DNA from 3 places in the Saccharothrix syringae genome. Region 1 is predicted to be linked to each of the others. Evidence: riboswitches for the same ligand, from Rfam matches in the RefSeq annotation. Region 1 holds a riboswitch; each other region holds the start of a gene.
What was found. A riboswitch is a leader RNA that binds a small molecule or an ion and turns the genes downstream of it on or off. The one in region 1 is predicted to bind glycine.

Region 1 (10,427 bases):
GAAGACGCTGCCCACGTTCGCGTCACCGACCGACGTGAGCACGCCCTCGTCCAGGCACCGCACCGTCTCCAGCGACTGGATGAACAGCAGCCGGTCGGCCACGTCCTGCTCGGTCACCCCGGCGTCGGCCCGCGCGTAGCGCTTGAGCCCCGGCCACAGGAACTTCTTCCCGCCCTCCGGGTACTCGTAGAACCCGGCGCCGCCGGACTTGCCGGTGCGCCCCTCGGCCACCAGCTCCTCCAGCACCGCGAACGCCGGGTGGTCGCCCAGCGCGCCGGCCGCCGCCGGGTCGTCGGCCAGCGTCTGGTCGCGGATCTTGAGCTGGAGCGTCAGCGTCACCTCGTCGGACACCGCCAGCGGCCCCACGGCCATGCCCGCGCGCCGCGCCACGTTCTCGATCAGCGCGGGCGACACGCCCTCGGCGACCATCGACACGGCCTCGGTCACGTACGTGCCGAACGTCCGCGACGTGTAGAAGCCGCGGCTGTCGTTGACCACGATCGGGGTCTTGCCGATCTGGAGCACGTAGTCGAACGCGCGGGCCAGCGTCTCGTCCGACGTCCGCTCGCCGCGGATGATCTCCACCAGCCGCATCTTCGGCACCGGCGAGAAGAAGTGCAGGCCGATGAACCGCGTCGGGTCCGGCACCGCCGACGCCAGGCCGGTGATCGGCAGCGTGGACGTGTTGGACGCGATCACCGCGTCGGGCAGCGCCGCCGCCTCGGCCGCGGGCAGCACCTGGTTCTTCAGCTCGCGGTTCTCGAACACGGCCTCGATCACGAGGTCGCAGCCCGCCAGGTCGGCGTCGGAGTCGGTCGGCGTGATGCCGGGGGTGTCGGCCGCACCGCGCGCGGCGGCCTCCCGGGTCACGTCCTTGAGCACCACCTCGATGCCCGCCTTGGCGCTGACCTGCGCGATGCCGGCGCCCATCATGCCCGCGCCGAGCACGCCGACCTTGGTCACCTTCGACGGCGCGACGCCGTCCGGGCGCGAGCCGCCGGCGGCGATCTCGTTCAGCTGGAACCAGAACGTGGTGATCATGTTCTTGGCGACCTGGCCGGTGACCAGCTCGACGAAGTACCGCGCCTCGACCTGCAACGCCGTGTCGAAGTCCAGCAGCGCGCCCTCGACGGCCGCGGCCATGATCTTCTCCGGCGCCGGGTACGCGCCGTGGGTCTTCTTGCGCAGCACGGCCGGCGCCGCGGCCAGCAGCCCGTACACGTTCGGGTCACCGGGCTTGAGGTCCGGCACCGCGTAGCCGGGCCGGTCCCACGGCTGCACGGGCTCCGGGTTGGCCTTGATCCACGCCCGCGCCTTCTCGACCAGCTCCTCGCGCGTGGCCGCCAGCTCGTGCACCATCCCGGCCTGCAGCGCCCGCGCCGGCCGCAGCTGCCTGCCCTCCATCAGCAGCGGCAGGGCGGGCTGCACGCCCAGCAGCCGCACCATGCGCGTCACGCCGCCACCGCCGGGCAGCAGGCCCAGCGTCGCCTCGGGCAGGCCGAGCTTGATCCGGTCGTCGTCCAGGACCACCCGGTGGTGGCACGCCAGCGCGATCTCGAACCCGCCGCCCAGGGCGGAGCCGTTGATCGCCGCCACGACCGGCCTGCCGAGCTGCTCCAGGCGCCGGAGCTGGGCCTTGACCTCCTCGACGAACTCCAGCGCCTCGCCGGCGTTGTCCGGGGTGATCCGGACCAGCAGGTTGAGGTCGCCGCCGGCGAAGAAGGTCTTCTTCGCCGAGGTCAGCACCACGCCGGTGATCTCGTCGCGCTCGGCCTCCAGCCGCGCGACCGCCTCGCCCATCGCCCGGTGGTACTCGGCGTTCATCACGTTCGCCGAGCCCGACATGTCCATGGTGAGGGTGACGATCCCCTCGTCGTCCCGCTCGAAGTGGATTGCCATCAGACCCTCTCGATGATCGTCGCGATGCCCATGCCGCCGCCCACGCACAGCGTGGCCAGGCCCCGGCGCAGGTCCCGGCGCTCCAGCTCGTCGAGCAGGGTGCCGAGGATCATGCAGCCGGTCGCGCCCAGCGGGTGGCCCAGGGCGATCGCGCCGCCGTTGACGTTGACCTTCTCGTCGGGCAGGTCCAGCTCGCGCCGGAACTTCAGCACCACCGACGAGAACGCCTCGTTGACCTCGAACAGGTCGATGTCCTCGACGGTCAGCCCCGCCCTGTCCAGCGCCTTGCGGGCGGCCGGCGCGGGCCCGGTGAGCATGATCGTGGGCTCGGTGCCGACCACGGCGGTGGCCACGACCCGGGCGCGGGCGGTGAGGCCCAGCTCCCGGCCCGCGCGGGCGTTGCCGATCAGCATCGCCGCCGCGCCGTCCACGATCTGCGACGAGTTGCCCGGGGTGTGGACGTGCTCGATGCGCTCGACGGTGGGGTAGCGGTCGATGGCCACCGCGTCGAAGCCCAGCTCGCCGTGGAACGCGAAGGACGGCTTGAGCCTGGCCAGGCCCTCCATCGTGGTCTCCGGGCGGATCGCCTCGTCGTGGTCGAGCAGCACCACGCCGTTCTGGTCGACCACCGGGACCAGGGACCGCTCGAAGTAGCCCTTGTCACGGGCCAGGGTCGCCCGCTGGTGCGAGCGCAGCGCGTAGGCGTCGACGTCCTCGCGGGTGAACCCCTCCAGCGTGGCGATCAGGTCGGCGCTCACGCCCTGTGGCACGAAGTTGGTGGCCATGTTCGTCTCCGGGTCGGCCATCCACGCGCCGCCGTCGGACCCCATCGGCACCCGCGACATCGACTCGACGCCGCCCGCCACCACCAGGTCCTCGAACCCGGACGCCACCTTCGCCGCGGCCAGGTTCACCGACTCCAGGCCCGAGGCGCAGAACCGGTTGAGCTGCACGCCCGCCGGCCGCAGGTCCCAGCCCGCCGCGAGCACCGCCGTGCGCGCGATGTCCGCGCCCTGCTCACCGACCGGTGACACCACGCCGAACACCACGTCGTCCACGGCCGAGGTGTCCAGGTCGTTGCGCCGCGCCAGCGCCCCGAGCACCCCGGAGGCCAGGGTGATCGGCTTGGCGCTGTGCAGCGATCCGCGCTTTCCCCTGCCACGCGGTGTGCGCACCGCGTCGAAGATCAAGGCTTCGCTCATGTACTCAACGGTAGGGTCCGCCGGCCGCCGCGCCCATGACCGCCGCAGGTGACTTATTAGCTCAACCGAGTTCACACGTTCGTGTCGTCGACATGACCATTGCGCTCACGATCGGCCGCCCGCCTGGCGCGCCCCGGTCATGGCGGCGCGGCCCCGCCGGTGGCACCGTCGGGGCATGCCGACTCGCCGATCACCGTGGATGACCGAGGACCTGGACCAGCTGCGCGACCTGGCCCGGACGTTCTTCGCCAAGGAGGCCGTACCCCACCAGGAGCGCTGGGCCGCCCAGAAGCAGGTCGACCGCGACTTCTGGAACAAGGCGGGCGGGCTGGGCCTGCTGTGCCTGTCGATCCCCGAGGAGTACGGCGGCGGGGGCGGCACCTTCGCGCACGAGGCCGTGCTGCTGGAGGAGCAGGCGCGCGCCGGCGACAGCTCGTGGGGCAACAGCGTGCACAGCGGGATCGTCGCCCACTACATCCTCGCGTACGGCACCGAGGAGCAGAAGCGGCGCTGGCTGCCGAAGCTGGCCTCCGGCGAGTACGTCGGCGCGATCGCCATGTCCGAGCCGGGCGGCGGGTCCGACCTGCAGAACATCAGGACGAGTGCCCGGCGCGACGGCGACGGGTACGTGCTGTCCGGCTCCAAGACGTTCATCACCAACGGCGCGCAGGCCGACCTGGTGGTCGTGGTCGCCAAGACCGACCCCTCGCAGGGCGCGACGGGCATCTCGCTGCTGGTCGTGGAGACCGCGGACGCGCCCGGCTTCCGCCGCGGCCGGGTGCTGGACAAGATCGGGCTCAAGGGGCAGGACACCGCCGAGCTGTTCTTCGACGACGTCCGGGTGCCCGCGGCGAACCTGCTGGGCACCGGCGAGGGCCAGGGGTTCATCCAGCTCATGCAGCAGCTGCCGCAGGAGCGGCTGATCATCGCGGTGGCCTCGATCGCGGGCATCGAGGCGGCGGTGGACCTGACGCTGGCCTACGTCAAGGAGCGCACGGCGTTCGGGCGGGAGCTGATCAAGTTCCAGAACACCCGGTTCACGCTGGCCGAGTGCGCCACCGAGGCCCGCGTGACCAGGGCTTTCGTCGACGAGTGCGTGTCGGAGCACCTGGCGGGCCGGCTGGACGTGCCCACGGCGGCGATGGCCAAGTGGTGGGCCACCGAGCGGCTGTGCCGGGTGGTGGACGAGTGCGTCCAGCTCTTCGGCGGCTACGGCTACATGACCGAGTACCCCATCGCGCGGGCGTGGGCGGACGCGCGCGTGCAGAAGATCTACGGCGGGACGAACGAGATCATGAAGGAAATCATCGCGAGGTCGCTCTAGTGCCCGGGCCGCTGGAGGGGTTGAAGGTCGTCGAGCTGGCCGGGCTGGCGCCCGCGCCGTTCGGCTGCATGGTGCTCGCCGACCTGGGCGCGTCCGTGACCAGGGTCGACCGGGTGTCGGGCCCGGCCGGGCCCGCGGACGTGCTGGGGCGCGGGCGGCGGTCGGTCGGCGTGGACGTCCGCCGCCCGGAGGGCGCCGAGCTGGTGCTGCGGCTGGTGGCCGGGGCGGACGTGCTGGTCGAGGGCTTCCGGCCCGGGGTGACCGAGCGGCTGGGGATCGGGCCGGCGCAGTGCCTGGCCCGCAACCCGCGGCTGGTCTACGGGCGGATGACCGGGTGGGGGCAGACCGGGCCGCTGGCCGACCGCGCCGGGCACGACATCAACTACATCGCGGTGGCCGGGGCGCTGGAGCCGATCGGCCGGGCGGGCGCGCCGCCGACCGTGCCGCTCAACGTCGTGGGCGACTTCGGCGGTGGCGGGCTGCTGCTGGCGCTGGGGCTGCTGGCCGCGCTGTACGAGCGGGAGCGGTCGGGGCGCGGGCAGGTCGTGGACGCGGCGATGGTCGACGGTGCGGCGCTGCTGACCACGTTCCTGCACGGGATGTCGGCGGCGGGGGCGTGGCCCGGTGGGCGGGGCGAGAACCTGCTGGACGGCGGTGCGCCGTTCTACGACGTGTACGAGGCGGCGGACGGGAAGTACGTCAGCGTCGGGGCGTTGGAGGAGAAGTTCTACGCCGAGCTGCTGGCGGTGCTGGGGTTGGCCGAGGGTGACGTGCCGAGCAGGCACGACCCGGCGAACTGGCCGGAGCTGCGGGCCCGGATCGCGGCGGCGGTGGCCACCCGGACGCGGGACGAGTGGGCGGGGCTGGCGGAGGGGACGGACGCGTGCCTGGCGCCCGTGCTGGCGCCCGGTGAGGCGCCGCGGCACGGGCACAACGCGGCCCGGGGGGCGTTCGTGGAGGTGGGCGGGGTGGCGCAGCCGGCGCCCGCGCCGCGGTTCGACCGGACGCCCGCCGACGTGCCCGCGCCGCCGCCCGGGGTGGGGGAGCACACGGTGGAGGTGCTGGAGGAGCTGGGGCTGGGTGGCGACGAGATCGCCGAGCTGCGGCGGGCCGGGGTGGTCGGCTGACGCCGGGGTGGGGCTCGGGCGTTCGGCTCGGCGAGTCTGGACGCGTGACTCGCCGGGTCTGAGCGCGTGACACGCCGGAGCTGAGCGCATGACACGCGCGGCTTGAGCGCATGACACGCCGGGGCTGAGTGTGGAACTCGGGGGGTCTGGAGGTTCGACACGACGGGTCTGGGGGTTCGACTCGCGGTGTCGGACTGGAGGACTCGCGGTGTCTGGGTGGAGGACTCGCGGTGTTGGAGTGGAGGACTCGCGGGTTGGGGGGAATGGTGGGGGTGCTTCGGGTGGGGGTTCGGGGTGTTCCGGGCGGTCCGGGTGTTCCGGGTCGTCCGGTGATCGCAAATGAGCGCGAAAAATCACCTGAAGAGGTGGCGAAGAAATGCCGGCGGGCGTCGTGGGTCTTTGTCACGCTCGGTGCGTGAGCCGCCGCAAACAGGTGATGAGCAGTGGAGACGTGACGGTGTCGCTCAACTCCGGGGTCCGTGCCAGGGGGGTGGGCGAGTGCCCGTACCTAGGTGATCGGCGGGACCGCCGGTCCCCTTGATAGTCCGATCAGGTGACGTGGGGGTCGCTCGGTGCGGGCCTGCGTGGGTGGAACAGCGCCCGGTCGAGGGATGCCGGCGGGTTCGGTGCTCGTCATCCGGGTGAATGCGAGACCATGTCGGGTGACGCGACGGGTGCGGCGCCCGCCAACCCCTGCCCAGTGAACGGACGGAGACCGATCAGTGAACGTCAAGAAGGTGGTGACGCTGGCGGCGGTCGCGCTGGTGCTGTTCCTCCTGATCACCCAGCCGAACGAGTCCGCCGAAGGGGTGCGCACGGGTCTCGGGTGGCTCCAGCAGGGTGCGGAGTCGATCATCACCTTCGTCCGCAGCCTCTTCGCCTAGTCCACCTCGCGAGGCCCGATCCGTGCGGTGACTGTGAGTAGCAAACGGCCCTCGACGTTGCACCGTACGGGTGGAATGAGGGCTATAACGCGCTGGTAACAGGGTTTTTGACAAACCGGGGTCTAGCGGTTGTCGGTACCCGCTAATACGGTGCGCTGCATTGGCTGATCTTCGACCGACGAGGAGGCAGAATGGTCGAGGACTCCGGAGTCGACGAGCTGCTGCGGCAGTGGGCGGCTGAGCGCTCGGAGGACGCCGAGCTGCGCGAGGTCAACCGGATCAAGGACGCGTGGCTCGCGGAAGCCCCGCCGTCCCCCGGTATCCCCGTGCAGCGGGCGAACGGCGGTCACCGCGGCCTGATGCGGGTCGAGTCCGCGGACCCCGCCTACGTGGCGGCGATGCGGAAGCGGGCACCCGAGGTGCCCGAGGCCCTGCTCGCGGCCGCGGCCAGCTACTGGCAGCTGGTGGGAGACCTGTCGGAGGCGGAGCAGTGGTGGGACGCCGGCATCAGCCCGCTGGACCAGCGCGCTCTGGACTACCGGGCGGCCGGGCTCACGCCCGCCGACCTCGGTCGTCGACTCGGACCGATGACGGTGCTCCAGCACCTGCGTCGGGGCAGTGCGGCGGCCTGGTGCGTGGCCAGGTTGCAGAGGCAACGCCGGGACGGCGTCGCCTAGTCCGGCACGAGAGGGGCGGGCTCCTGTGGTCGAGGAGCCCCTGCCCGAGGGCGGGCTCCGGTGGGAGGAGCCCTCGCCCGGAGGTGTGGCTCGCCCGGAGGTGTGGCTCGCTCGACAGCGCGAGCCGCCCGAAGTGTGAGATGCCCGAAGTGTGAGATGCGAGACCGGCCCGAGAGCGCGGACCCGAGGCGTGGAACCCGGGATCGCGGGACTGCGGGCCGGATCGAGCAGGGATCAGGCCCGGATCGAGCAGGCCGGATCGAGCAGGCCGGATCGAGCAGGCCGGATCGAGCAGGGATCGAGCGGCGGTCGAGCGCGGATCGGCTGAGCGCGGGACCGGGCGGCGGTGAGCCGCCGCGCCGGGTCGCCCGGGGTGCGAAGTACCCTGGAGGCGTGCCGGGCACCATCACCCCCAAGCGGGCCGCCATCGCGCTGACCTGCGTGGTCTCCCTGGTCGTGTGCTGCGGCCTCGCCTACTGGCAGTGGGAGCGGTTCTCCCACGCGGGCGGCACGTTCCAGAACCTCGGTTACGTCTTCCAGTGGCCCCTGTTCGGCCTGTTCCCCGCGTTCATGGTGTGGCGCTTCCGCAAGTTGGAGGCGAGCCGCCGGGCGGAGGCGGCCGACGACAGCGCCGACGAGACCGCCGGGAGCACCGCCGAGGAGCCCGTGAACAGGCCCGGGGGCGGGTCGGTCGCGGAGCCGGTCGAGCCGGTGGTTACCGTTGAGCCCGTAAGAGCACCCGCGCACCACGACGAGGACGACGAGCTGGCGGCCTACAACCGCATGCTCGCCGAGCTGCACGCGCGGGACCAGCGGTGAGGCGAAGGTAGGGCGATGAGCGGCGCGGTGACCAGGTTCCGGTTCATGGCTTACGTGGTCGGCGTCGGCCTGCTGCTGCTCGTGGTCGCCATGCTCGTCAAGTACGTGGGCGACAGCGCCGGCATGATGCGGGTCGTCGGCCCCGTGCACGGCTTCCTCTACGCGGTCTACCTGGTGCTGACCGTCGACCTGGCGCTCAAGGCCCGCTGGTCGATCAAGGGCACGGCCCTGGTGCTGCTCGCGGGCACGATCCCGTTCGTGTCGTTCATCGCCGAGCGCAGGGTGGTCGCGAGCCTCCACGCGGGCAAGGCCCTGTGAGCAGGGTTGACCGGGCCCCCGGGCCCGCCTAGCGTCTGGCGGTACCAACTGAACACGGCCGTCGACGTCGCGCGGGAGAGTCCCCACCCCGGGTGGGGCGCCGAAGGAGCAACCCCTCCCCGGAATCTCTCAGGCACAGCTACCGCCGACGAAGGCAACTCTGGAAAGCAGGCGCCCCGGCGCGCCTCGCCCACGGTGCAAGCCGCGCAGCGGCGAAGCTCTCAGGCCCATGACAGAGGGGGAGGCTCACTCGACGAGGAGTCTCCGATGGACCGTGTCATCCTTCACGTGCCCGCCGACCCGACCGGTCGGCGCTACCGGCATGCCCGCACCCAGGGAGGACCCCGCCCGATGGAAAGCCGCCGCACGCCCCTGCACGCCGAGCACGAGGCGCTGGGTGCCATGTTCACCGACTTCGCGGGCTGGCGGATGCCGCTGCGCTACGACAGCGAGCTGGCCGAGCACCGGGCGGTGCGCGCGTCGGCGGGCCTGTTCGACCTGACGCACATGGGCGAGATCGTGCTCACCGGTCCCGCCGCGGGCGCCGCGCTGGACCACGCCCTGGTCGGGCACGCCTCCGCGATCGGCGTCGGCCGCGCCCGCTACACGATGATCTGCGAGGCCGACGGCGGCGTGGTCGACGACCTGATCGTCTACCGCACCGGCGAGCAGGAGTACCTGGTGGTGGCCAACGCCTCCAACGCGGCCGTGGTGCACGGGGCGCTGGTCGAGCGGGCCGAGGGCTTCGACGCGACCGTGGAGGACCGGTCCGCGGACTACGCGCTGCTGGCCGTGCAGGGCCCGAAGGCGACCGCGATCCTCGAAGGGCTCACCCCCACCGACCTGTCGACGGTCAAGTACTACGCCTCCTACCCGACCGAGGTGGCGGGCAGGCCCGCGCTGCTGGCCCGCACCGGCTACACCGGCGAGGACGGCTTCGAGCTGTTCGTCGCGCCCGGCGACGCCGTCGAGGTGTGGCGGGCGCTGCTGGCCGCGGGCGCGCCGCACGACCTGCGGCCCGCGGGCCTGGGCTGCCGCGACACGCTGCGCCTGGAGGCGGGCATGCCGCTGTACGGCAACGAGCTGGGCCGCGACCGCACGCCGTTCCACGCGAACCTCGGCCGGGTGGTCAAGCTCGACAAGCCGGGGGACTTCGTCGGCCGCGACGCGCTGGCCGCCGTCGCGCAGCGGGGCGTGGACGCGACCCTGGTCGGCCTGAAGACCACCTCGCGCCGGGCGCCGCGGCACGGCTACCCGGTGCTGGACGCGGCGGGCACCCCGGTCGGCGAGGTCACCAGCGGCGCGCTGTCGCCGACCCTGGGCTACTCCGTGGCGATGGCCTACGTGGCACCCGACCACGCCGCGCCGGGCACGCAGCTGTCCGTCGACGTCCGGGGCAGGCACGAGCCGGTCGAGGTCGTCGCACTGCCGTTCTACAAGCGATCCAGCTGACCCAGGGAGAAGATCCACATGTCCGAGCACTTCACCACCTCCCTCGCGGAGTTCGACCCGGAGGTCGCGAACGCCGTCGCCGCCGAGCTGCACCGGCAGCAGAGCACGCTGGAGATGATCGCCTCCGAGAACTTCACGCCGGTGTCGGTGCTCCAGGCGCAGGGCTCGGTGCTGACCAACAAGTACGCCGAGGGCTACCCGGGGCGGCGCTACTACGGCGGCTGCGAGAACGTCGACGTGATCGAGCGGCTGGCCATCGAGCGGGTCAAGGCGCTGTTCGGCGCGGGCTTCGCCAACGTGCAGCCGCACTCGGGCGCGCAGGCCAACGCGTGCGCGATGTTCGCGCTGCTCCAGCCCGGCGACACGATCCTGGGCCTGGACCTGGCGCACGGCGGCCACCTGACGCACGGCATGCGGATCAACTTCTCCGGCAAGCTCTACAACGTGGTGCCCTACCACGTCTCCGAGGCCGACGGCCGGGTCGACATGGCCGAGGTCGAGCGGCTGGCGACCGAGCACCGGCCGAAGCTGATCGTGGCGGGCTGGTCGGCCTACCCGCGGCAGCTCGACTTCGCCGAGTTCCGCCGCATCGCCGACGAGGTGGGCGCCTACCTGATGGTGGACATGGCGCACTTCGCCGGCCTGGTCGCCGCGGGCCTGCACCCCAGCCCGGTCCCGCACGCGCACGTGGTGACCACCACCACGCACAAGACGCTGGGCGGCCC
Region 2 (10,427 bases), 800 kb from region 1:
AGGAAGCCGATGACCTCCGGCAGGCCCTGCGAGGCCAGCACCAGCTGGATGCCGTTCTCGATGATCAGCATGTAGAGCAGCAGCACCACGGTGGTGCCGATCACGCTGGTCATCAGCGCGCCGACGCCCACGCCGAACATGGTCATCAGGATCGACGACAGGACGCCGACGCCGGCCAGCGCGAGCCAGCCCCCGGCGCTCGGCAGCGCGCCCGCGTCCGAGGTCAGCGCGATGCCGATGCTCACCGCGGCCACGATCGCCAGGCCGTAGATCGCGCCCCAGATCACGTAGACCAGCATCTTCGCGCTCAGCGCCGACACCCGGCTCGGCGCGGTCAGGAAGGTGGTGGTGATCGTCTTGCGGTTGATCTCGTTGGCGATCGCCAGGCCGCCGAAGATCATCGGGAACACGGTGGCCACGTTGATGCTGCGCGCGATCCCGAACACGGCGACCTGCCAGTTCGCCGGGTCGACGCCCAGCACCTCGGTCATCTGCCGGACCTCGTCGCTGTCGATCGCGTCCATGACGCTGTTGCCCAGCGCGCCCCAGCCGAGCGCCCAGCCCAGGGCGAGCAGCACGGTCGGGATCATCAGGCCCCACCACAGGCCCGTGGTGGTCGTCTTGCGGAACTCCGCCTTGATCAGGTTGCCCATCACGCGCCGCCCCCCAGGCCGCCCTGTCCCTGCTGTGGTCCGTACGGGTTGTCCGGCGGTGGTGGCTGCTGGTACCCGGGCGGCGGCTGCACCGGCTGGTGGTAGCCCGTGCCCGGGGGCGGTACGGGCTGGTGGTAGCCGGTGCCCGGGGTCTGCGGGCCCGGCGGTGCCGCGTACGGGTTCGGTGGCTGCTGGTAGCCGGGCTGCTGGTACCCCGGCGGCACGGGCGGCTGCTGGTAGCCCGGCGGCGGGGCGTAGTAGCCGGTGCCCGGCTGCCCGAACTGCCCCGGCGCCGCGTACTGACCGCTGGTGAGCTGGAAGAACAGCCGCTCCAGGTCGGCCTTCTCCTCCTCGATCCCGTAGATCGACACGCCCGCCTTCAGCGCGGTGTCCGCGACCTGCCTGGCCTCCACGCCGGTGACCGCGATCCGGCCGTCGGGCAGCTGCTCGATGCCCGCGACGCCCTCCTCGCGCAACGCGTTGACCAGCGCGCCGGCGTCCGACGGCTGCACCAGCACCCGCGCCTGCTGCTGCGCGCGCAGGTTGTCCAGCGGCCCGTGGTACATGGTCTGGCCGCGGCTGATGATCACCACCTGGTCGACGGTCTGCTCGACCTCGGCCAGCAGGTGGCTGGAGATCAGCACGGTCCGCCCGCTGCGCGCGAACGACTGGAGGAACGCCCGCAGCCACGCGATGCCCTCGGGGTCCAGGCCGTTGGCCGGCTCGTCGAGCACCAGGACCTGCGGGTCGCCCAGCAGCGCGGTGGCCAGCGCCAACCGCTGCTTCATGCCCAGCGAGAACCCGCCCGCCTTGCGGTCACCCGCCGCGCCCAGGCCCACCAGTTGGAGCACCTGCTCGGCCCGCCCGTCCGGCACGCCGATCGCGGCGGCGTAGACGCGCAGGTGGTTGCGCGCGGTGCGCTTGGGGTGGAAGCCCTGCGCCTCCAGCACCGCGCCGACCACCCGGCCCGGGTTGCCCAGCCGCTCGAACGGGGCGCCGTTGATCAGCGCCGTGCCCGCGGTCGGGGTCACCAGGCCGAGCAGCATCCGCAGGGTGGTGGTCTTGCCTGCCCCGTTGGGGCCGAGGAAGCCGGTCACCGAACCGGGTTCCACCGTGAAGCTCAGGTTCTGCACCGCCGCGACCGGACCGAACTGCTTGGTCAAGCCCTGCACCACGATGCGGCCACTGCCGTCGTGCACGCGTCCCTCCCGGATTGCTCCTACCGGGTGTCATCCTGCACCAGGCGGATCACTCGGGGAGGGCGTGTCGCGGTTTCGAGACCACCGCGGGCAGTTCCGCGGTCGCGTCCGGGTCCGCCGGGCGGCGGTGCGACCGGCGCGCGCGGCGGCGTTCGCGGTGGGGTGGCGCCTCGCCGATCAGGTGCTGGTGCGCCATCGTCCAGACCTGGCACGGCCACTTCTTGTGCCGCAGCACGCCGGGGCACGCCCGGCAGCGGCCGTCCGGGTCGGGCTGGTGCACGGTCAGCAGCAGCCGCCAGCCGTCGGCCAGGCGGTGCAGCTCCGCGCGGGCCAGCGGCACCAGGGCCTCGGCCTCACCCCGCTCGGCGACCTCGTCGAGCAGGGCCAACCGGCGCAGCACGGCGGCCCGCAGCGCCTCGTCCACGCCCGATCACACCCTGTCGGCGGCTTGGTCGAGCAGGTGGTGCAGGCGGCGGGTCTGCGTGACGGACATCACGGCCGACTCGCCCGGCGGCGCGACCAGGAGGACCCGGTCGTCCTCGACGAGCACGGTCATGGACCGGTCCCGACCGAACGGGTCGTGGCAGTCGATCCAGCCCTGGGGTTCAGCCATCGGTGCTCCGATCGCGAGGCGGCGCGGCGAGGTGCCGCGGAAGGGGCGACCCCGCTGAGTAGTGACCGGGGTCCCTGCCCTGTGCATCGGCCGCCCGGGCGTCGTGACTTACCCGTTACCGGTGGAATTCACTCTTTCGCTTCAGCCGAGCACACGCAAAGTAGTCCCGGGAGCGGAAAAAGTGGGCCGGCCCGGTACGCCCGCTGGGCACGAACCCGGAACTCCGGCTAAGCTTGGTCTCGCGGCCCGCTCCCAGTGACCCCCAGGCTGGTTGAGCGGGCCGCCTCTCACGACGAGGGCCCCGCTCACAGCACGTGAGCGGGGCCCTCTCCATTCCCTGGTCAGATCGCGGTGTGCGCCATGTCGTGGGCCTGCGCCACGGGCAGGTTGGTCAGCGCGCCCTCGTGGGTGTTCAGCCCCAGGGCCAGCGCCGGGTCGGCGTCCAGCGCCGCCCGCCAGCCCCGGTCGGCCAGCGCCACCGCGTAGGGCAGGGTCACGTTGGTCAGCGCGTAGGTCGAGGTGCGCGGCACCGCGCCCGGCATGTTGGCCACGCAGTAGAAGACCGAGTCGTGCACCCGGTAGGTCGGGTCGGCGTGCGTGGTCGGCCGCGAGTCGGCGAAGCAGCCGCCCTGGTCGATGGCGATGTCGACCAGCACCGAGCCGGGCTTCATCTGCGCCACCAGCTCGTTGGACACCAGCTTCGGCGCCTTCGCGCCGGGCACCAGCACCGCGCCGATGACCAGGTCCGCCTCGCGCACGGCCTGCTCGACCGCGTAGCGGGTGGAGGTGACCGTGCGCAGCCGGCCCTGGAACAGGGCGTCGACGTGCCGCAGCCGGTCGACGTTGGTGTCCAGGATCTCCACGTCGGAGCCCATGCCCGCGGCGATGGTGGCCGCGTTCAGGCCCGCCACGCCGCCGCCGATCACGACCACGCGCGCCGGGTGCACGCCGGGCACGCCGCCGGGCAGCACGCCCCGGCCGCCGGACGGCCTCATCAGCGCGAACGCGCCCACCTGCGGTGCCAGCCTGCCCGCGACCTCGGACATCGGGGCCAGCAGCGGCAGCGCGCCGTTCGCGGTCTGCACGGTCTCGTAGGCGATGGCCGTGGTGCCCGAGGCCAGCAGCGCCTCGGTCAGCGGCCGGTCGGCGGCCAGGTGCAGGTAGGTGAACAGGACCTGGCCCTTGCGCAGCCGCGAGTACTCCTCGGCGATGGGCTCCTTGACCTTGAGCACCAGCTCGCCCTCGGTCCACACGTCGTCGGCGCTCGCCAGCACCTTCGCGCCGGCGGCCAGGTACTCCTCGTCGGGGATGGCGGAACCGAGCCCCGCGCCCGCCTCCACGTAGACGTCGTGGCCGCGCGCGGTCAGCTCGTGGGCGCCCGCCGGGGTCAGCGCGACGCGGTACTCGTGGTTCTTGATCTCGCGGGGAACTGCGATCCGCACGGTGGGCTCCTTCAGCCGTCGTTGCACCAAAGGTCGGGTACCCCGTTCGCGGTGTCATCGTGCCCGTGGCACCAAGCGGCGGGGTGCGCGTTGTGCCGGGAGGACAAGTCGTCCGTCGCGTTGACACCGCCCCGGTCGGCACCTAGCGTGCGAGGGCCAACTGAACATCGGCCGCGGCGTCGCGTGGAGGCGCCGGAACCCGCGCGGGAGAGACCTCGGCACGACCGGGGCGCCGAAGGAGCAAGCACCCCGCACACTCTCAGGCAGCGAGAACCGCTCGGGCGAGGCGACTCTGGAAAGCACGCGTTGTTCCGGCGTGCACCCACGGTGCAAGTCGTGGTCCCCGAAGGTTCGGCCGGCGGGGACGCGGCGAAGCTCTCAGGTACCAGGACAGAGTGGGGTTACGAGGACCAGACCCCAGGGAGCGCTGTCGTGACCAATCCGGAGAAGCTGCTGTACACGCCCGAGCACGAGTGGGTCGACTGGGCGCCGGGCACCCAGGACCCGGTGGCGGTGGGCATCACGGCGTACGCGGCGGGGTCGCTGGGCGACATCGTGTTCGTGGACCTGCCGGTGGTGGGCACCCGGGTGACCTCCGGCGAGGTGTGCGGGGAGCTGGAGTCGACCAAGTCGGTCAGCGAGCTGTACGCGCCGGTCACCGGCGAGGTCGTCGAGGTCAACCCGGCCGTGGTCGCCGACCCGTCGCTGATCAACAACGACCCGTACGGGCGGGGCTGGCTGTTCAAGGTGGCCGTCGAGGAGGCCACCGGGTTGCTGACCGCGGCGAAGTACGCGGAACTGATCGAGGGCTGACGTGGCCATCAGCGTGTTCGACCTGTTCTCCGTGGGGATCGGGCCGTCGAGCTCGCACACGGTCGGCCCGATGCGCGCGGCCGCGATGTTCGTGACCCGGCTGGAGCCGGTGCTCGCGTCGGTCGACCGGGTGCGGGTGGAGCTGTTCGGCTCGCTCGGCGCCACCGGCCACGGCCACGGCAGCCCGAAGGCGGTGCTGCTCGGCCTGGAGGGGCACCGGCCGGAGGAGGTCGACCCGTCGACGGCCGAGGCGAGGGTGGCCGAGGTCCGGGCGTCGGGCCGGCTGCGGCTGGGCGGGGTGCGCGAGATCGCCTTCGCGGAGGACGGCGACCTGGTCATGCACCGCCGCAAGTCGCTGCCCCTGCACCCCAACGGCATGAGCTTCACCGCGTACGCGGGGGCCGAGGTGGTGGACTCGGCGGTGTACTACTCGGTCGGCGGCGGGTTCGTGGTCGACGAGACGGCCACCGGCGCGGACCGGATCAAGGAGGACCGGACGCCGGTCGCGCACCCGTTCCGGACCGGTGACGAGCTGCTGGCGCGGACCCGCGAGACGGGGCTGCCGATCAGCGGGGTGATGCTGGCCAACGAGCGGTCGTGGCGGGACGAGGCCGAGGTGCGGTCGGGCCTGCTGCACATCTGGCAGGTCATGCAGGACTGCGTGGAGCGGGGGTGCACGGAGACCGGCGTGCTGCCGGGTGGCCTGAAGGTCCGGCGGCGGGCCGCGGAGATGCGGGGCAGGCTGGCGGCCGAGCACTACGCCACCGACCCGCTGCGGGTGATGGACTGGGTGACGCTGTTCGCCCTGGCCGTCAACGAGGAGAACGCCGCGGGCGGCCGCGTGGTGACCGCCCCGACCAACGGCGCGGCCGGCATCGTGCCCGCGGTGCTGCACTACTACGCGCGGTTCGTGCCGGGTGCCTCGGACGAGGGCGTCGTGCGGTTCCTGCTGACGGCGGGCGCGATCGGCGTGCTGTTCAAGGAGAACGCGTCGATCTCCGGTGCCGAGGTCGGCTGCCAGGGCGAGGTGGGTTCGGCCTGTTCGATGGCGGCCGGCGGGTTGGCCGAGGTGCTCGGTGGGACGCCGGAGCAGGTGGAGAACGCGGCCGAGATCGCCATGGAGCACAACCTCGGGCTGACCTGCGACCCCATTGGGGGGTTGGTGCAGATTCCCTGCATCGAGCGGAACGCGCTGGCGTCGATCAAGGCGATCACGGCGGCTCGGATGGCTTTGCGGGGGGACGGGTCGCACTTCGTGTCCTTGGACAAGGTCATCAAGACCATGCGGGAGACCGGGCGGGACATGAAGGACAAGTACAAGGAGACGGCGCGCGGTGGGTTGGCGGTGAACGTGATCGAGTGTTGAGCCCGAGGGGTTGAGGACCGCTGCCGGGGCTGGACCCGGCAGCGGTCACGGCAGGAGGTCGGTGCCGTCGTGGGCGCGGGTGCGCGGGTGTGGTTCGAAAGCGTCGGTGACGCGCACCGCGTAGGCGGGGGACATGGCTCGGCGCACTTCGTCCAGCGTCATCCAGCGGACCTCGGTCGCCTCGGCTGTGGCCTGAGTAGGAATGGTCAGCGGGACGCAGCGGTAGACCAGTGCCACGACGCCGCGCCGCATGTTCTTGTAGACGCCGGTCAGGTGAGTGACCTCGACTGAGGTGCCGGTCTCTTCGAGGACTTCGCGACGGACGCCTTCCTCGGGGGTCTCGTCCAACTCCAGCACTCCGCCGGGCGGCTCCCAGTGTCCGTTGTCGCGGCGGCGGATGACCAGGACTCGTCCCGACTCGTCGACCACGATCCCGGCGACGCTGACCGAGTGGCGCGGTGTGCCGACCATCGCTCCGCTTCCGTTGTTCAGTCCGGCTCGGTGTGGTGCTCTTCCCACGCGCGGGGACGGCCCCTCGGCTCCAGGAGAGCCGAGGGGCCGTCGGTGTCCTCGGGAATCAGCCCGGCAGCACCGCTTCGACCGCCCGCACCACCTCGTCGGCCTCCGGGTCGGTGGCCGGGCGGAAGCGGGCGACCACGGCACCCGCCGGGGACAGCAGGAACTTCTCGAAGTTCCACTGCACGTCCCCCGCCTCACCCGCGGCGTCGGGGACGGCGGTCAGCTGCTCGTACAGCGGGTGCCGCCCGTCGCCGTTGACCTCGATCTTCTCGTACAGCGGGAAGGTCACCCCGTAAGTGGTCGAGCAGAACGTCGCGATCTCCTCCGCGGTCCCCGGCTCCTGGCCCGCGAACTGGTTGCACGGGAACCCGACGACCGAGAAGCCCTGCTCCGCGTACCGCTCGTGCAGTCGCTCCAAGCCCTTGTACTGCGGCGTCAGGCCGCACTTCGACGCGACGTTCACCACCAGCAGCGCCTTGCCGGCCAGGGCGCCCAGGGTGGTCGGCTCGCCGGACAGCGTGCGCACCGGGATGTCGTGGATGTCCATGCCCCGAGGCTACGTAACCGCGACCCGCTCCTGCCGTACGGCAGGCCGCAGGCCGACCAGGCCGCCGATCACCAGCACCGCGCCCGGCAGCAGGACCGGGCTGGCCAACGCCCACGCCGAACCCGTGCCGACCGGGGTGAACGTCGCCGACAGGCACACCGCCACCGCGAACGCGCCCACGGTCGTGCGCAGGGCGTTGTCCCGCACCCCGGTCGAGTAGGCGAACAGGCCCGCGCCCAGCACGACGAACTGGCCGACCACGGGGTGCGCCCACACCAGCACCGCGATGCCGGCACCCGTCGCCAGGTGCGTCCCCACCAGTGTCCCGCGCCGCCACGCCACGACCGCCAGCGCCAGCAGCGCGACCCCCGCGCTGGTGGCCCACTGGGGTGCCGGGCGGTCGAAGGCGGCGACCACCGGCACGGCGCCCAGGCCGAGCGCGATCACCACCGGGCGGGTGTCGTGCACGCGGGCCCGCCACTGGCACCACTCCGCCAGGAACGCCCCGGCCGCCAGCACTCCGAACCAGTACGCGCCCACCGCTTCCGGGTTCCTCAGGTGCTCGCTCGTCCCCAGCACCGCCAGCACGTTCGGTTCGAGCTCTGCCGCGCCCGGCTGGTACAGCGGCACGGCCGACAACGACGCCACGCCGTAGAACAGCAGCGGCACGGCCCAGGTCCACCTCGGTACCCCCATGCGGCCAGGTTGGCAGCGGTCCCCGAGCCGGTCAACCGCGCGGGCGGAACACCGCCACCACCACCCGCAGCCCGAGCAGGACGCTGATCACCAGCAGGTTGTAGCCGAGCACGTGGAACAGCGGCAGGTCCGCGCCCACCCGCGGGCCGCCGTCCGCGCCCAGCAGCAGCACCGCCATCACGCCGGCCGTGGCGCCGAGGACGGTGAGCATGGCCTGGTGCAGCAGGGACACCACGAACAGGCGGTCCCGCTCGTCGGCGAACAGCCGCAGGTTGACGCCCAGCCGCCCCTGCTCCAGGGCGCCGGTGATCCGCTCCAGCCGCCTCGGCAGCCGGCGCAGCACGGGCAGCGCGGCGTGCAGCTCCTCGGTCACCGCCCGCCGCAGCGAGTCGGGGGTCAGGTGGTCGCTGAACCGCTTCTCGGCGAACGCCCGGGACTCGACCACGACGTCGAAGCCGGGCGAGAGCGCGGCCAGCGTGCCCTCGGCGGTGCCCAGCGCCCGGAACACCGCGGCGATCTCCGGCGGGATGCCCAGGCCGTACCGGTGGACGAGCCCGAACAGGTCGCCGAACATCTCCGCGCCCGGTCGGGCGCCCGCGCCCAGGTGCCGCGCCGTGAACCGGCCCAGGGCGCGTTCCAGCCGCTGCTCGTCGATCCCGTCGGGCCGCGAGACCAGCTCCAGCAGCGCGTCGCGCATGCCCGCCGGGTCGCCGCGGTCGACGGCGAGCAGCAGCTTGCCCAGCGCCGCCCGCAGCTGGGCGTCGATCCGGCCGACCGAACCGAAGTCGAGCAGGCCCAGCCTGCCGTCGCGCAGCAGCAGGACGTTGCCGGGGTGGGGGTCGGCGTGGAAGACGCCGTCGACCAGCACCTGGCGCAGCAGCGCGTCGAGCAGCGACCGCGCCAGGGCCTCGCGGTCCGCGGGGGCGGCCGTCCGGATCGGCACACCGTCGAGCCGTTCCATCACCAGCACGCGTGAAGTGCACAGGTCCTCGTGCGCGGCGGGCAGCACCACGTCGGTGCCGGCCGACGCCGCGCGCACCGCCGCGAGGTTGCGCGCCTCCACCCGGAAGTCCAGCTCCTCGCGCAGCGCGGCGGCGAACCCGGCGGCCAGGTCGCGCACGCCGATCGCCCGGCCCCACCGCGTCCGCACGTGCAGCGCCTCGGCGAGCCTGGCCACGATGTCCAGGTCGCCCTCGGCCACCCGCCGCACGTCCGGCCGCTGCACCTTCACCACGACCTCGGCGCCGGAGCGCAGCCGGGCCCGGTGCACCTGCGCCACGGACGCGGCGGCGATCGGCTCCTCGTCGAACTCGGCGAACACCTCCTCCGGCGCCCGCCCCAGCTCGGCCACCAGCACCTCCCGCACCCGCGGCCACGGCGCGGCGGGCACCTCGTCCTGCAACCGGGCCAGCTCCTCGACCACCTCGGGCGGCAGCAGGTCGGGCCGCGTGGACAGCACCTGGCCGAGCTTGACGAAGGTGACCCCGGCCTCCTCCAGCGCCAGCCGCAGCGAGCGGGCCAGCCGGGTGTCGGTGCGCTCCCGCCCGCGCAGGTACGGCCCGAGGCCGTGGCGGAAGGCGATCGCGGTGATCCGCGAGTACCGGCGGGTGCGCACCACCCGCCGGCGCACCGCGCGCCACCACTCGGTGGGCGGCGGCACCGTGCCGGTGGGCGCCACGACCTCGGCCGCGGCGAGCAGCGCGACCATGGTCAGCACCCAGATCCCGAACTGGACGCTGGCCAGCGCGGGCGCGGTGTCGGGGCCGGGGACCCCGCTCAGCACCGCCTCGCTGGAGGTCAGGCCCAGCAGGCACGCCAGCGCGGTGCGCAGCAGGCCGACGCGCAGCCCCAGCAGGCGCCGCGCCCCCAGCGCCATGCCGGTGACCAGCAACAGGAACGTCACCGGAACGCCGACCGCGTAGAGCAGGAAGTCACCCATCGTCATCCCCCAAACGCATCGCGCGGAGGATAGATCGGGACGGTTGAGACGCAGCGCTCGTGCGGAAGAGGTCCGATCACTCGGGTGGAGCAGGCGGGCCACCGCTGCGTGACGGAAATCGGCGAACCCCACCGCCCCGGCGGGTTTCACCGATGTGAACTTCGTTGACGGTGGTGCTACCTACTCCCTAACGTCACTGCCAAGAGGTCCGACGACCTCGGCAAACCCGCGGAGGGGGCCACGACTTCGGCGGCGGTGTCGCGGCCCCCTCCCGGGCTCTTCGCCCGGGCGGTCCCGCGGTGCTCAGAAGTCGAAGACCGGTCCGGTCTGCGCGCGCATGACGCAGGCGTTGGGGAACTCGGCCTCGAACGTGCGCCGCTCGCCGCGCCACCGGCCGCTGGCCTTGACCCGGACCGGTGCGTACTCCAGCGTGCAGACGGCCTCGCCGGGCGGCAGGTCGCCCACCTGGCCGTCCGCCCCGGACAGCGCCAGGCACGTCTCGTCCGCCCTGGGGTGCAGGCCCCCGGCGGGCTCGCAGGTGAGGTTGACGATCTGGAGCGCCCCGGCCCGCGTCGTGCTCAGCACGAAGCTCGACTCGGGGACGACGAAACCGGGTACCAGCGCGGCGATGGCCGCGAGG
Region 3 (10,427 bases), 280 kb from region 1:
GTCGGCACCGCGAAGGACAGGAAGTCGCTGCCCCGCTCCGGGTCGAACCGGTCGACCGCGTTGATCAGGCCGACCGTCGCCACCTGCACCAGGTCGTCGTACGGCTCACCGCGGTGGCCGAACCGCCGCGCGATGTGCTTGGCCACCGGCAGGTGCTCGGTCACCAGCTCGTCGCGCAGCCGCTCCCGCGCCGGGTCGTCGGCGGGAAGCGAGGCGAGCTGGACGAACAGCGGTGCGAGGTGGTCGTAGTCCCCCTGCGTGCCGGATCGCGCCGTGCCCCCGTCGGACCCCGTCACGCATCCACCGTCCCCAGTGACCGCTTGACCAGGTCGATGTGCACCTCGAACGCCTCGGCCCGGGGCGCGACCCAGGTCGTGACCGAGTCGACCAGCGCGCTGAGCACCCGCCAGCCGAAGCTGTCCCGGTCCGGCGGCGCCGAGCGCTGCGAGCTGACCTCCGTGAAGACCTGCACCGAGCCTTCCACCACCACGAACCGGGCGCTCAGCACCGCGCCCGGGGTCGCCAGCGAGATGAGGGTCGAGCACGCCTCGTCGACGGCCAGCTTCAGGTCCTCGATCGAGTCCAGGTCGAAGTCCTGGCGCATGGCGATGTCCGCGGCCACCGCCCGGACGATCGACAACTGCGTGGGGTCGGCCGCCATGCGCAGCTCGACCCCGGTCAGGGCGCTTTCCGACTCACCGCTCTGCGGCTCAGTGTGCGACACGCTCACCTCGACGTCCGTTCTGTCTCGTTGTGCTGCTGACGCTATCGGTACCCGAACCGATCGTCGCTCACACGTGTAGCGGACACGCGGGCAGGGAAGACTGACAGGTGCAACGGGGAGGCGACTTGACCGATCAACTCGCGGACCACCACTGGGGTGTCGAGTTCCCGGCGCACGCCGCGGAGCTCGCGGCGGTCCGCGCCCGGCTGGACACCTGGTTGGCCCGCGCCGGGCTCACCGAGGACGACCGCTACGACATGCTCATCGCGGTCAACGAGGCCGCGAGCAACGCCGTGGAGCACGCCTACGGCCCTGGTGAGGGCGGTGTGGTGCACATCGCCGCGGACGCCAGGCCCGACGGCAGCGTGCGCGTGGTGGTCAGCGACCACGGCACCTGGCGCGTGCCGCCGCCCTCGCTGTCCACCCGCGGCCGCGGCCTGCTGCTGATGCGGGAGAACGTCGACGAGGTGCTCGTCGACCGCCGGCCGTCCGGCACCACCGTCACCCTCGTGCTCGGCCCCCGGCACACCACCCGCGGCACCTACAACACCTCGCCGCACGAGCCGGTGCTGGTCACCGAGTGCTCCGGCTGGGTGGAGGTGGTCGTGCTGGGCGACGTGCCCGCGCACGCCGCGCCCGCCGTCCGCCGCCGCATCCTCACCGCCGCCCGCGGCGGCGCCGTGCCCATCGTGGTCGACCTGCGCGCGCTCGGCGAGCGCAGCGACGGCCTGATCAGGAGCCTGCGCCCGGTCGCCGAGGCCGCCGCCGCGGCGGGCAACCGGGTCATCGTGCGCGCCCCCGTGAACGGCTACGCCCGCCGCGCTCTCGTCGCGGCGGGCGTGGACCAGGTCGTCGACCTGGTGCCGCACGGGTAGGACCCCTTCCCGGGTTAACGCGGCCCGTCGGCGCCCAGCGCCAGGTCGACCGACTCGAACACGCTGAACACCTCGCCCAGGCCGGTCGCGGCCAGCGGGCGGGTCACGGCGCGCTCGACGGCCACCACGCGGAACGCGGTGCCGCGGCGCTTGCCGTGCTGCGACGCCTCCACGAGCACGGCGAGGCCCGCCGAGCCCAGGAAGCTCACCCCGGACAGGTCGAGCACCAGGGTGTCGCCCCCGTCGAGGTGGCGCAGGACCTCGGCCCGCAACTGCGGTGCGGTCAACATGTCGATCTCGCCGCTCGCGGCGACCACGGTGACACCTTCGCCCACCTTGCGGACGGTGAGCCCGATCTGCCCGGCCCGCGGGCTGCTGGCCGCGGCGGACTCGGGTCCGCTCGTCGCCACGACGTCCGGATCCTGAACCGTCACGAGGGTCTCCTCTTCAGCTGGAACCGCTGGTGGATCGGCCGGTGGACTGGCGGAAGCGCGCGCAGCGCAACGTCGCAGCGTGGCGGACACGTCCGCTGACCAGGCCGTTCCCGGTGCGGCTGTTGGCTCAACCGCTGCGCCACCACCGTACGGAGCCCGTGGGGGTACCACAAGCGCACCGGCGGCAGCATGATCAGTACCAGTGTAGAGCGCATCTCGGTGTGCGGCGGATGACGGACGGTGAACGGTTCGATCCCGGTGGTCCCCGCTTCAGCCGCGCTGCACGCCGGGCGGAAGCGCCGTGCAGCTTGTCGACCGGACCGACCCGGTTGTCGCAAGCCCCGGCCGGTCGCGGGGTGAGCCCGGTCACGGTCGCGCAGAATCCGTGGTGGGGATAACGCCGCGAGGTCCGCGGGCGACACCCGTGGTGGAGGGGATTGACATGAACACCAGTGCGGAAGTCGAGTCCGAGCCGGCGAAGCGCAGGGTGGCGCGCGCCGGTTCCAGTGGCGCGGGAACGCTGCCCACCACTCCGTGCAGCGTGGTCTGGAGCAAGGGCCACGCCTACGTGCTCGAAGGTTTCCGGGGCCGCTGGGTCGGCGTCGACGACCGGGGTCGTCCGCAGGCGCTCAGCGGTGACGAGTTGCAGCGACGCGGCTGGAGCCGCACCAGGGCCAGCTGAGGGGTACTCGGGGGGTGCGGGGCGCCGGGGGGCGCTCCGAGGGCTCGTGGGGGCGCTCCACGGGGTGCCCCGAGGGGGTGGGGCCCGTGGGGGCGCCCCACGGCCCGGGCACGTGCTCGCTCCGCGGGCGCCGGGGGCGTTCCCGGGGCCCGGCCGGACCGAGGGCGCGCCGGTGTGCGCGTTTTCGCCGGTTCGTGTGATTCCACCGGAGGCGGCCGCGGGCGCGCCCCGGGCACTCGGCGCGAGCCCGCGGGGCACCCCGCCACTAGAGTCCCCGCCTGTGCCGCACGACGACGCCGAGCCCACCGACCGGCTGCTGACGATCCCGAACGCGCTCAGCGTCCTCCGGCTGCTCGGCGTGCCCCTGTTCCTGTACCTCCTGCTCGGCCCGCACGCCGACGGCTGGGCGGTGGTCCTGCTGGCCGCCGCGGGCCTGTCGGACTGGCTGGACGGCAAGATCGCCCGCTGGCTCGACCAGACCAGCAAGCTGGGCACCCTGCTCGACCCCGCCGCCGACCGCCTCTACATCCTGGCCACGCTGGTCGCGTTCGTGGTGCGCGACATCGTCCCGTGGTGGCTGGTCGCGGTGCTGGTCGGCCGCGAGCTGGTGGTCGGCGCCTGCCTGCCCGTGCTCCGGGTCCGCGGCTACGGCCCGTTCGAGGTCAACTACCTGGGCAAGGCGGCCACGTTCAACCTGCTCTACGCGTTCCCCGTGCTGCTGCTGGCGCAGGGCGGCTCCACGGCCGCCCAGGTCGCCCGCCCGGTCGCCTACGCGTTCATGGCGTGGGGCGGGGCCTTGTACCTGTGGTCGGGTGCCCTGTACGTCTACCAGCTCACCCTCGCGCTGCGCCGGCGGCCGGGGGTCGCGCCGGTCTGAGCGCGTCGTGGGAAGATCCGGCACCGAAGATCCACCGTCATGAAGGAGCGCACCGCGGTGATTCCCGAGGAGCTCAAGTACACCGAGGAACATGAGTGGGTGCTGCGCACGGGCGACGACACCGTGCGCGTGGGCATCACCGACTACGCCCAGGAGCAGCTCGGCGAGGTCGTGTTCGTCCAGCTCCCGGAGCTCGGCGAGCAGGTCGGCGCCGGTCAGACGCTGGGCGAGGTGGAGTCCACCAAGAGCGTGTCCGACCTCTACGCGCCGCTCGCCGGTGAGGTCGTCACCCGCAACGACTCCCTGGACCAGCAGCCCGACCTGGTCAACAGCGACCCGTACGGCGAGGGCTGGATGGTGGAGCTCCGGCTGGACGACCCGACCGCGGTCGACGACCTGCTGGACGCCGCCGCGTACCAGGAGCTGGTGGCACAGGGGTGACGTCGATCTTCCGGCGGCTCTTCGGTCGGTGGGGGAGCCGCTCCTCAGACAAGGGTTCGGGCACGGTAGGTTCTAACGAACTCGACGGTTCCAGCAGCAGGAGGAGAGCTCAGGTGAGCACGAACGACGGGCCAGGCGTCCCGCCCGAGCAGTCCCCGGAGCGGACCTCCGTTTTCCGGGCCGACTTCCTCGCCGAGGTCGAGGGCGCCGAGGCGCCCGCCCAGGAGCCGGCGGTCGCCGGCGTCGACGCGCTGCCCGCCGGGTCGGCCCTGCTCGTGGTCAAGCGCGGCCCCAACGCGGGGTCGAGGTTCCTGCTGGACCGCGACACGACCAGCGCCGGCAGGCACCCCGACAGCGACATCTTCCTCGACGACGTGACGGTGTCCCGCCGGCACGCCGAGTTCCGCCGCGAGGGCGGCGAGTTCGTGGTGATCGACGTGGGCAGCCTCAACGGCACCTACGTCAACCGCGAGCCCGTCGACCAGGCGGTCCTCGCCAACGGCGACGAGGTCCAGATCGGCAAGTTCCGCCTGGTGTTCCTGACCGGTCCGGGCGCCGGGGGCCAGGGGGCCTGACGGTGGGGCTCCGGTGACGGCGGCCGGGCGGCCACGCGGGGGGTTGAGCATCGGGGCGGTGCTGACGCAGCTCCGACCCGACTTCCCCGACGTCACCATCTCCAAGATCCGGTTCCTGGAGTCGGAGGGGTTGGTCCGCCCGGCGCGCACGGCCTCGGGGTACCGGCAGTTCACCCCGGCGGACGTCGAGCGCCTGCGGTACGTGCTGGCCGCCCAGCGCGACCGCTACCTGCCGCTGAAGGTCATCAAGGAACAGCTCGACGCGGCCGACCGGGGCGTGCGCGCGGTCGACCTCACCCCCGGCCACCGGATCACCCGCGAGGAACTCCTGGCGCGGGCGGGCATCGACGCGGCCGAGCTGGCCGACCTGGAGCAGCACGGCCTGGTCCAGGCCGTCGCGGGCGGGTTCTACGACCACGAGGCGGTGCAGATCGCCACGACGGTGCGGGCCATGTCCGAGCACGGCCTCCAGGCCCGGCACCTGCGCCCGTTCCGGGCCGCGGCCGACCGGGAGGTCGCCCTGGTCGAGCAGGCCGCGGCGCAGAGGGCGGACGTGACCCGCGAGCTGCTGGCACTTTCCGTAACGCTGCACACACTCCTGGTAAAGGTGAGTTTGCGCGATGCCGCAGGTGGCCGCGTTCCGCCGCGCTGAACACGTGTCCGCATCGTGATGAGGAAGCGGTGGGCGGTTGCGCACAGGGCCCGCTTGGCGGGTAGCGTCGAATGGGTACGTGGGGGATCCTCGTTGGGAAGCGGGGACGCCAGGATTTCAGCGCGCTGAGGGAGGCGAGACCCGATGAGCGAGATGCGCGTCGTGGGTGTGCGGGTGGAACTGCCCGCCAACCAGCCGATCCTGCTGCTGCGCGAAACCGAGGGCGAGCGGTACCTGCCGATTTGGATCGGATCCGTCGAGGCCACCGCCATCGCGCTGGAGCAGCAGGGCGTCCGGCCCGCCCGACCGCTGACGCACGACCTGCTCAAGGACGTCATCGGTGCCCTCGGGCGGCAGCTGGAGCAGGTGCGGATCACGGACCTGCAGGAGGGGACGTACTTCGCCGAGCTCGTGTTCGACGGTGACGTGCGGGTGTCCGCGCGGCCCAGCGACTCCGTGGCGCTGGCGCTGCGGATCGGGGTGCCGATCCACGCGGAGGAGTCCGTGCTGGCCGAGGCCGGGTTGATCATCCCGGACGAGCAGGAGGACGAGGTGGAGAAGTTCCGCGAGTTCCTGGACTCCGTCTCGCCGGAGGACTTCCGGGGCGCCGACACGTAGGCCGCTGGGGCTGGGGCTTCGGGGCTGGGAGGGGCGAGTTCGGAACGCTCCGGCTCGACCGGGAGGGTGCCGGTTCGGCTTGGACCGCCCCGGTCTGGCCCGGAACGCGCTGGTCAGGCTGGTCGGGTTTGGGGCCCGCTGATCCGCTTCGGGCAACCCCGGTTCGGCTTGGAGCCCGGTCGTCCGGCTTGAAGCACGCTGGCCGAGGCCGTGCGGCGGGTTCTCGGGCGAGGGCCCACCACGCTCTCGCCGCCGGCCTGGCCGAACGTGCCGGCCACCTGCCCGTCCGGCACCGAGACCAACCGGTCGACGACACCGGACACCGGCGTGACACTGCCCGGATCATGCGACCCAGACACTCACATGATCACTCCGGAGCGCCGTGCCCACCCACATTCAGGTCCTGAACGGCACGCACGACTTTGCCGGAACCCCGCCCGCCCAGGGGACCCCTGTTTTTGATTCTGCCGGCGGGGGATGACATTTCGGGACCTCGCGGGTGGCGCCTGTGGACAACTGCAAATGAGTTGGTCTCGCCTGGTGGCCGGGGCGGGCCCGGCGGCTGCGCCGACCTGCCGTCGACAGCCGAAGCGGTCGGCACCGCGACACCGCGACACCTCGACACCTCGACACCTCGACACCTCGACACCCCGTGCCGACGCCGCGCCTCCGCACTGCCCCCCGGCTGCCCGCGCCGACACCCCGACCGCCCGGGAGCCCCGCCCGAGAAGACCCGATCGTGACCGGATGACCCCACCGGGAGCGCACCCCCGCCCCCACCGCCAAACCTCGCGCGGCCGACCTCCACCCGCCGCGGGCGGGTAACACCTACGAGAGGCGCGACCGGTGGTCCCAGCCCCTCGTAGGCGTGTGCGGTGCGTTGTGGATCAACCCCGCGTGCCACCCCCTCGGTGTCACACGTCCGGATTACACAACGTCAGCACTGGTCGGCTAAACGATCACTAAACGTCACCCGAATGGCGTACGTCGGTCGACTCTCTCAACCTCTACCTCACGTTGAGGTCAGACACGCCCAGCGCGTCGCGTTGACCTGCCCCCTAGGCGGTCTTACCGTCGAGCTCAGGTGAATTGCCACGGTGTGATTCGGGCACCGCGGCGGCTTCACGTTGGTCGCCGGTCGTCGTGGCCGGACCGAGGGGAGGCAGGCGTGGTCGAGGAAGCGCCCATCATCCGGGCCGGGTCCGGCTCCGGCGAACAGGGCGAGCTGTTCCCGGACTCCTCGCTGCCGGACGAACTCGTCGGGTACCGCGGCCCGGCCGCGTGCCAGATCGCGGGCATCACCTACCGCCAGCTGGACTACTGGGCGCGCACCGGCCTGGTCAGCCCGACCATAAGGAGTGCGCACGGCTCCGGCAGCCAGCGGCTGTACTCGTTCAAGGACATCCTGGTCCTCAAGGTCGTCAAGCGGCTGCTGGACACCGGCGTCTCGCTCCAGAACATCCGGGTGGCGGTCGACCACCTGCGCCGCCGCGGCGTGCAGGACCTGGCCCGCATCACGCTGTTCAGCGACGGCACCACCGTCTACGAGTGCACCTCGCCCGAGGAGGTCGTCGACCTGCTCCAGGGCGGCCAGGGGGTGTTCGGCATCGCGGTCAGCGGCGCCATGCGGGAGATCAGCGGCACCATCCACGAGTTCCCCGCCGAGCGCGCGGACGGCGCCGAGATCGTGCCCAACCCGGACGACGAGCTGTCCCGCCGCCGGCGCACCCGCGCCATCGGCTGAGGGCCGGGGGCCAGGCGAAGGGGGCACCCGGGGGGAAGCGCTCCGGGCACGGGGCGTCGAGGGCGCGCTACAGCCCGGTACCCCTCTGGTGCCCGCCGCGAAACCCGTTCAAACGCCGACCGCCCCGAACAATGAGATCCACGTCGCGCAGGGGGGACCGGCGGTGGTCCTACCAGGTACGATTCGCGGGTAGTCGCTTTATCCCGCGCGGGAGAGTCCGAGCCAGTCTCGGCGCCGAAGGAGCAAATCCTCCCCGGAACCTCTCAGGCGCAAGGACCGCGCGGGTGAGACGCCTCTGGAAAGCGGGTCGGTTTCCGACCCCGCCGACGGTGCAAACCCGGTGTCAGCCGGGTGAAGCTCTCAGGCGCCCGACCTCGGGCAGGAGACAGAGGGGGAGGGCAACGGCAGAAGTGTGCCCGTAGCCCAGGAGGCGCCTTTATGACGCAGGACCGCATCCCCCTCGCCGCTCTTGAGCACGGCACCCCCTTCGCCGACCGGCACGTGGGCCCGCGGCCCGCGGAGCTGGCGCGCATCCTCGACGTGATCGGCGTCGGCTCCCTGGAGGAGCTGGCCCAGCACGCCGTGCCCGACTCGATCCGCGAGCGCGACCTGGTGCTGGACCTGCCCGCGCCGGCCACCGAGACCGAGGCACTGGCCGAGCTGCGCGCCCTGGCGGCCCGCAACCGCCCGATGACCCAGATGATCGGCCTCGGCTACTACGGCACCACCACGCCGCCGGTGATCCGCCGCAACGTGCTGGAGAACCCGGCCTGGTACACCGCCTACACGCCCTACCAGCCGGAGATCTCCCAGGGCAGGCTCGAAGCCCTGCTGAACTTCCAGACCGTGGTCGGCGACCTGACCGGCCTGCCCGTGGCCAACGCCTCCATGCTGGACGAGTCCACGGCCGCCGCCGAGGCGATGACGCTCGTGCGCCGCGCCGGCCGGGCCAAGTCGAACAAGTTCGTGGTCGACGCCGACACGCTGCCGCAGACGCTCGCGGTCATCGAGACCCGCGCCGAGCCGCTGGGCATCGAGGTCGTCACCGCCGACCTGTCGCAGGGCCTGGAGGGCCTCGGCCTGGGCGGCGACTTCTTCGGCGTGCTGCTGTCCTACCCCGGCGCGTCCGGCGTGGTCCGCGACCACGCGGGCCTGATCGAGGAGATCCACCGGGCCGGCGCGCAGGCCGTCGTCGCCGCCGACCTGCTGGCGCTGGCGCTGCTGCGCCCGCCGGGCGAGATCGGCGCGGACGTCGTGGTCGGCACCACCCAGCGCTTCGGCGTGCCGATGGGCTTCGGCGGGCCCCACGCCGGTTACATGGCCGTCCGCCAGGGCCTGGAGCGCCAGCTCCCCGGCCGCCTGGTCGGCGTGTCCGTGGACGCCGACGGCAACCCCGCCTACCGGCTGGCGCTCCAGACGCGCGAGCAGCACATCCGCCGCGAGAAGGCGACCAGCAACATCTGCACCGCGCAGGTCCTGCTGGCCGTGATCGCCTCGATGTACGCCGTCTACCACGGTCCCGAGGGCCTGCGGGCCATCGCGACGCGCGCCCACCGCATGGCCACCGTGCTGGCCGCCGGCCTGTGCGAGGCCGGGGTCGAGGTGGTGCACGGCGAGTTCTTCGACACCGTGCGCGCCCGCGTCGAGGGCCGGGCCGCCGAGGTCGTGGCCGCGGCGCGCGAGCTGGGCGTGAACCTGTGGCGGGTGGACGACGACGTCGTCTCCATCTCCTGCGACGAGACCACCACGCGCGAGCACCTGCGGCTGGTGTGGCAGGCGTTCGGCGTCACCGTGGCCGACGTGGACGGCCTGGACGCCGACACCGCCGACGGCATCCCCGCCGACCTGCGCCGCACCTCCGACTACCTGACCCACCCGGTGTTCCACACCCACCGCTCGGAGACCGCGCTGCTGCGCTACCTGCGGTCGCTGTCGGACAAGGACGTGGCGCTGGACCGCAGCATGATCCCGCTGGGCTCGTGCACGATGAAGCTCAACGCCACGGCCGAGATGGAGCCGGTCACCTGGCCGGAGTTCGCCGAGCTGCACCCGTTCGCGCCGGTCGAGGACGCCGCCGGCTACCTGGAGCTGATCGCCGACCTGGAGCGGTGGCTGGCCGAGGTCACCGGCTACGACGCGGTGTCGCTGCAGCCCAACGCGGGCAGCCAGGGCGAGTTCGCGGGCCTGCTGGCCATCCGCGCCTACCACCGCGCCAACGGCAACGCCGACCGCGACGTGTGCCTGATCCCGTCCAGCGCGCACGGCACCAACGCCGCGTCCGCCGTGATGGCCGGCATGCGCGTCGTGGTGGTCAAGTGCGACGACAAGGGCAACGTCGACCTCGCCCACCTGCGCGAGACGGTCCAGGCCCACCGCGACGACCTGGCCGCGATCATGATCACCTACCCGTCGACGCACGGCGTGTACGAGGACACCGTGCGCGAGGTGTGCGGGCTGGTGCACGACGCGGGCGGCCAGGTGTACGTCGACGGCGCGAACCTCAACGCCCTGATCGGCCTGGCGCAGTACGGCAAGTTCGGCTCGGACGTGTCCCACCTGAACCTGCACAAGACGTTCTGCATCCCGCACGGCGGCGGCGGCCCGGGCGTCGGCCCGATCGGCGTGCGCGCGCACCTGGCGCCGTTCCTGCCCAACCACCCGCTCCAGCCGGCCGCCGGCCCCGCCACCGGGGTGGGCCCGATCAGCGCCGCGCCGTGGGGCTCGGCGTCGATCCTGCCGATCTCGTGGGCCTACGTGCGGATGATGGGCGGCGACGGGCTGCGCCGGGCGACGCTGACCGCGGTG

Region 2: linked by a shared signal. The riboswitch ahead of gcvH (glycine cleavage system protein GcvH) and the one ahead of gcvT (glycine cleavage system aminomethyltransferase GcvT) in region 1 are both predicted to bind glycine.
Region 3: linked by a shared signal. The riboswitch ahead of gcvP (aminomethyl-transferring glycine dehydrogenase) and the one ahead of gcvT (glycine cleavage system aminomethyltransferase GcvT) in region 1 are both predicted to bind glycine.

The regions. Positions count from the first base shown of each region.
Region 1 is NZ_CP034550.1:9,156,683-9,167,109, reverse strand. It holds gene EKG83_RS38285 (3-hydroxyacyl-CoA dehydrogenase NAD-binding domain-containing protein) at 1-1,899, opposite strand, end outside; gene EKG83_RS38280 (acetyl-CoA C-acetyltransferase) at 1,899-3,101, opposite strand; gene EKG83_RS38275 (acyl-CoA dehydrogenase family protein) at 3,277-4,425, shown strand; gene EKG83_RS38270 (CaiB/BaiF CoA transferase family protein) at 4,425-5,552, shown strand; gene EKG83_RS47270 (hypothetical protein) at 6,275-6,436, shown strand; gene EKG83_RS38265 (hypothetical protein) at 6,628-7,113, shown strand; gene EKG83_RS38260 (hypothetical protein) at 7,507-7,932, shown strand; gene EKG83_RS38255 (DUF3817 domain-containing protein) at 7,948-8,250, shown strand; glycine riboswitch at 8,313-8,404, shown strand; glycine riboswitch at 8,406-8,493, shown strand; gene gcvT (glycine cleavage system aminomethyltransferase GcvT) at 8,602-9,702, shown strand; gene glyA (serine hydroxymethyltransferase) at 9,721-10,427, shown strand, end outside.
Region 2 is NZ_CP034550.1:9,952,333-9,962,759, reverse strand. It holds gene EKG83_RS42030 (ABC-2 transporter permease) at 1-653, opposite strand, end outside; gene EKG83_RS42025 (ABC transporter ATP-binding protein) at 653-1,852, opposite strand; gene EKG83_RS42020 (hypothetical protein) at 1,902-2,276, opposite strand; gene EKG83_RS42015 (hypothetical protein) at 2,283-2,465, opposite strand; gene ald (alanine dehydrogenase) at 2,807-3,907, opposite strand; glycine riboswitch at 4,102-4,193, shown strand; gene gcvH (glycine cleavage system protein GcvH) at 4,340-4,720, shown strand; gene EKG83_RS42000 (L-serine ammonia-lyase) at 4,722-6,086, shown strand; gene EKG83_RS41995 (NUDIX hydrolase) at 6,132-6,557, opposite strand; gene EKG83_RS41990 (glutathione peroxidase) at 6,664-7,152, opposite strand; gene EKG83_RS41985 (hypothetical protein) at 7,162-7,848, opposite strand; gene EKG83_RS41980 (ABC1 kinase family protein) at 7,880-9,787, opposite strand; gene EKG83_RS41975 (SSI family serine proteinase inhibitor) at 10,091-10,427, opposite strand, start outside.
Region 3 is NZ_CP034550.1:8,874,949-8,885,375, reverse strand. It holds gene EKG83_RS36955 (SigB/SigF/SigG family RNA polymerase sigma factor) at 1-296, opposite strand, end outside; gene EKG83_RS36950 (ATP-binding protein) at 293-724, opposite strand; gene EKG83_RS36945 (ATP-binding protein) at 850-1,599, shown strand; gene EKG83_RS36940 (STAS domain-containing protein) at 1,614-2,033, opposite strand; gene EKG83_RS36935 (hypothetical protein) at 2,476-2,715, shown strand; gene EKG83_RS36930 (CDP-alcohol phosphatidyltransferase family protein) at 2,996-3,592, shown strand; gene gcvH (glycine cleavage system protein GcvH) at 3,632-4,033, shown strand; gene garA (glycogen accumulation regulator GarA) at 4,147-4,608, shown strand; gene ftsR (transcriptional regulator FtsR) at 4,622-5,260, shown strand; gene EKG83_RS36910 (bifunctional nuclease family protein) at 5,405-5,878, shown strand; gene EKG83_RS36905 (MerR family transcriptional regulator) at 7,047-7,622, shown strand; glycine riboswitch at 7,821-7,911, shown strand; gene gcvP (aminomethyl-transferring glycine dehydrogenase) at 8,061-10,427, shown strand, end outside.